One region of the Dyella humicola genome, then DNA from elsewhere that is predicted to be linked to it. Evidence: predicted binding sites of a transcription regulator. Region 1 holds the regulator's gene; the other holds the start of a gene.
The links. Region 1 encodes sigma-54, which starts transcription at its own class of promoters, with help from an activator protein. Its sites were predicted from a motif close to TGGCACGNGCNTTGC; they were not measured.
Positions count from the first base shown of each region.

Region 1 (2,383 bases):
TGAGGATTTTGTCGTCGAGGCGGGTAAGGCGGTCGAGCCGGCTGTTCACGTGATCCCGAAGAGCCTGAGTGACTTCGATCTGCTGACCGCTGAGTTGAACTTGCATGTTGCGCCTCCTCTGGTACTTGCCGCTGGTCGCGGCTGGGGTCGATGCGCCGGTCGCGGGACCGTGGCCGACACACCTTCATTCACACCTTCAACTAACGGGGTGCTCCATAGGGGGGATTCCCGTCTCCTCGCCAAGGCAGGGCATTCACTATGCACTTCTACCGCAAAGTCCGCGTTATGCGGACCTTCACGAGTTGGACATGACAGGTTTTCCTCCGGCGGGACTCTCTCCTTTAATGGGGACGTCTTTTATCCCGGCAAGTTCCCGAGATGCTTCGTCGCAGAGTGATCAGCTTGCCCGCTGGCGCTCGCTGGAGCTGGGGATGCGCATGCCCTCGCGGTATTTGGCTACCGTGCGGCGCGCCACCTGAATGCCCTTGCGGTGCAGCTCCTCGGCGATGGCCTGATCGGAAAGCGGCTTGCGCGGATCTTCAGCGTCGACCAGCTTGCGCAGCATGGCCTGGATGGCGGTGGCCGAGGCGCTGCCGCCGTCTTCGGTGGAGACGCCGCTGGAGAAGAAGTGCTTCAGTTCGAAAGTACCGCGTGGCGTATGGATGTATTTGCGCGTGGTCACACGGGATATCGTCGACTCGTGCATGCCCACTTCCTCGGCAACTTCGCGCAGCACCAGTGGATGCATCGCTTCAGGGCCGTAATCGAGGAAGGCGCTTTGCCGACGCACGATGGCCTCGGCCACCTTGATCAGCGTTTCCGCGCGCGATTCCAGGCTCTTGATCAGCCAGCGGGCCTCTTGCAGCTGGCCACGCATCCAGCTGGCATCGGTGCCGCGCGCCTGCGCGATCAGCCCGCAATAGTGCTGGTTGAGTCCAAGTCGGGGCTGGCAGTCGGGATTGAGGCTGACGCGCCAGCGTCCGCCGTCCTTGCGTGCATAGACATCCGGTGCCACGTACTCCACCGGCGTAACGTCCAGCGCGGCGCCAGGTCGTGGATCGAGGCTGCGGATCAGCACGGCGGCCGCCGCGGTGTCGTCCTCGCTGGCGCGTAGCTTGCGCGCGAGTCGTGCGATGTCGTTGCGGGCAAGCAGCTCAAGTTCGCCTTCGACGATGCGCAGCGCCAGTTCGCGCTGTGGCAGGTCGGCATCGAATTGCTCGAGCTGGACGCGAAGGCAGTCGCGTAAATCCAGGCTGGCTACGCCGGTGGGATCGAAGCGTTGCAGCGCACGCCGCACGTTCTCCACTTCCGCCGCGCTGGCCTTCAGATCCGTCGGCAAGGCGCCGATCAGCGCCTCCATGGTTTCGGTGAGGTAGCCGTCCGAATTGAGCGCATCGATCAGCACCGTGGCAATGGTGCGCTCGCGCACGCTCATGTGCGTGAGGTTGAGCTGCCACAACAAGTGTTCCTGCAGCGTTTCCGCCGCGGCACTTTGCGGCTCGAAACCGTCGTCATCGGCATTGCCGTTGTTGCGCGTGGCGCTGCCGCTGCTGGAGAAGTCGATGGGATCTTCGCCGCCACCGTCGCTGTCGCTCCACTCCGGCGCTTCGGCGTCGTCCACGGTGTCATTGCTGGAGGTGCTGGTGCTGCTGGCCGGCAGCAGATCCACGACCTCGCGCTCGTCGCCATCGACGTCTTCCGGGTTGTCCTCGGAAAACTCGAGCAACGGGTTGCCCTCTGCGATTTGCCGCAGCTCGGCCTCCAGCTCTAGCTGCGACAGTTGCAGTAGGCGTATGGCCTGCTGCAACTGGGGCGTCAGGGTGAGCTGCTGATTGAGTCGAAACTGCAGTCCGGGTTTCATGCCAGCCGGGTCGGATGTACTTCCGGGTCATCCTAACGCCTGTGCCCAGGGTCGGCCATAGGTCAAAGGCGGAATCGTGTACTACCTCTGATTTACTGCTGTAGCTGGGCTGTTACAGGCGGAACTCGCGACCCAGGTAGACCTCGCGCACCTTCTCGTCGGCAAGAATATGTGCTGGCGTGCCGCGCGAGAGCACTTCACCATCGTTGAGGATGTAGGCGCGGTCGCAGATGCCAAGGGTTTCACGCACGTTGTGATCGGTGATGAGTACGCCGATGCCGCGCTCTTTGAGATGGCGCACGATGCGTTGGATTTCACCCACCGAAATCGGGTCGACGCCAGCGAAGGGCTCATCCAGCAGCATATAGCGGGGATGCGCGGCCAAGGCGCGGGCGATCTCCACGCGGCGACGTTCGCCACCGGAGAGGCTGATGCCCTTCTGGTCGGCGATGTGCGCGATCTTCAATTCGTCCAGCAGACTTTCCAGCTCGGCGGTACGACGCTTTTCATCCCAGCCTTCAC
Region 1 is NZ_JAPDPC010000004.1:33,821-36,203, forward strand. It holds gene hpf (ribosome hibernation-promoting factor, HPF/YfiA family) at 1-106, opposite strand, end outside; gene OUZ30_RS18575 (RNA polymerase factor sigma-54) at 398-1,861, opposite strand; gene lptB (LPS export ABC transporter ATP-binding protein) at 1,974-2,383, opposite strand, start outside.

Region 2 (2,383 bases), 110 kb from region 1:
TCAGGCACCTGGACAGGAATGACGTCGCCGGGACGCAGGCGCAGGAAATCGCCGATATTCATGCGCGTCTCCAACAACAGCGAACTCAATTCAACTTCGGCGTCGAGCACTTCCTCGTGCAGGTTTTCGGCCCAGCGGTCGTCGCGATCCACGCGATCGCTTTGCACACCGGCATCGAGCAACGTACGGATCGGCTCGATCATCGCGTACGGCAGGGTGAGGTTGATTTCGCCGCCGCCGCCATCCAGCTCGACGTGGAAGCGTGACACCACCACGGTTTCCGTGGGGCTGACGATGTTGGCAAACTGCGGATTGATCTCCGAGTTCATGTATTCGAACTGCAGCGGCAGCACCGGCGCCCACGCCTCGACCATCGACGCAAACAACTCGGTCAGCATGATCTGGATGACACGGTTCTCGGTGGCGGTGAAATCGCGTCCTTCGATGCGCGCGTGGAAGCGCCCATCGCCACCGAAGAAATTGTCGATCACGGTGAAGACCAGGCGCGGCTCCATCACCACCAGCGCGGTGCCGCGCAGCGGCTTGATTCGCACCAGGTTGAGATTGCTCGGCACGGCCAGCCCATGCACGTACTCGGCAAACTTGATCATCTTCACGCCAAGCACCGACACTTCGCAGGTTTTGCGAAGCACGCCAAACACTGCGCTACGGAAGAAGCGCGCGAAGCGATCGTTGACCATTTCCAGCGTGGGCAGGCGACCGCGGACGATGCGATCCTGCTGGGTGAAGTCGTAGGTTATGACTTCACCGGTGGGCAACGGCTCGTCGTTGCCTGTCTCGACGGCACCGCCCTCGACGCCATCAAGGAGGGCGTCGATTTCCTCTTGCGAAAGGAGATCACTCATGGACTGTGCGCCCGCCCGTCACTGCATCACAAAACTGGTGAAATAGAGTGCTTCGACGCCAGGGCGACCGAGCCGGTCACCGACAATCTTGCGTACGGCTGCCAGCGCCTGCGCCTGCAACTTCTGCTTACCCGCGGAGTCGCTGAGAATCGCGTAGTCCTGGCTGCTGAACAGCATCACCAGCGCGTTGCGGATCACCGGCTCGGCGTCCTTCGCCGCCGCCAACGCCGCCGCGTCGTGCGACATCAGGCTGACGCCGACCTGGAGGAAACGCATGGACTGGTCGTCACGGAAGTTCACCACGAACGGCGGGTCGAGCGGCAGGTATTGCTCCTGCTTGGACTCTGCCACCTTGGGTTCGGCAGGTTCCGCTGCCCATTGATGACGTTGCCCCATCAGCACGTACGCACATACGCCAGCCATCGCCAACACTGCCACAGCCATCACCCAGATCAGCGGCGACGAACGCTTGGTCGCTGCTGCTGCCGGTGCTTCAAAACCTTGCTCGTTCTGAGCCATGCCAACCCCAATCCCTATCAGTCACGATGCGTCGACGCCCCTCCGGGAGGCGCCCCTTACCCATGGATAGCAAACGCCATGCCATCGATGGGAAACGTTGTGGTTGCTGGGTTTTCCGGTTCGCGGAAGGTGTTTGCGGCGCTTTCTTGACGCGCGTCGGGGATTGGTCGCGACGTGTTGGCGACGGTTGTCGGAAGGTTGTCGCGGGTTCGCTTCTGCTCCTCCTCCCCTCCGGGGAGAAGGTTGGGATGAGGGGCGGGTGCTTGCGACGGCGCAACAACCGAGCGTTATCGCCAGCTGGCCGCTTACGCAGCGGGCGTTTCGATCGCCTGCCGGCGCTCGAGTCACTTTTCTTTGCTGGCCCAAAGAAAAGTAACCCAAAGAAATGGCCTGACAGGCTCTTAGCGTGATGAGGGATACAAGCCATGGAGGCTGCGGCAAGCCGGAGACGTAGCGTGCTACCTCGCGGATTTCGGCTACCCCGCGGTGCGCCGTGGCGTAGAGGGGGCGCAGCGTGCCGCGACATACAAACCTGGCAGCCCGAGGCAACCGGCTAGCTAACGCGCTGCCGAGGGACAGCGGCTACACCGCGGGGCGGCGTTGTACTGAGGACTTAAAGCCCCCCCAGCAAGCACGCTCTGCCGACACCAGCACAGCTTAGGCAGGCGTACGCGCGAGCCTTAAGCCCTCTGCGTCCCGGCGCTTCGCGGTATAGCCGCACGCCACGAGGTAGCACGTAGCCGATCCGGCTTGCAGTGGCCTCCGGCGCTCGTATGCCACGCCATGCTGCCACTCCCTCTGCGCCACGGCGCCACGCGGCGTAGCCGCGCCCCCAGAGGTAGCACGTCACGCATCCGGCTTGCCGCAGGCTGCAGGGCTTGTATGCCGCGGAATGCTATGAGCCTTTTAGGCCATTTTCTTTGGGTTACTTTTCTTTTGGGCCAGCAAAAGAAAAGTGACTCGAGCGCCGGCAGGCGATCGAAACGCCCGCTGCGTAA
Region 2 is NZ_JAPDPC010000004.1:141,583-143,965, reverse strand. It holds gene fliM (flagellar motor switch protein FliM) at 1-866, opposite strand, end outside; gene OUZ30_RS19080 (flagellar basal body-associated FliL family protein) at 885-1,385, opposite strand.
Region 2: the regulator sigma-54 is predicted to act here: its motif matches at 1,455-1,469, upstream of OUZ30_RS19080 (flagellar basal body-associated FliL family protein).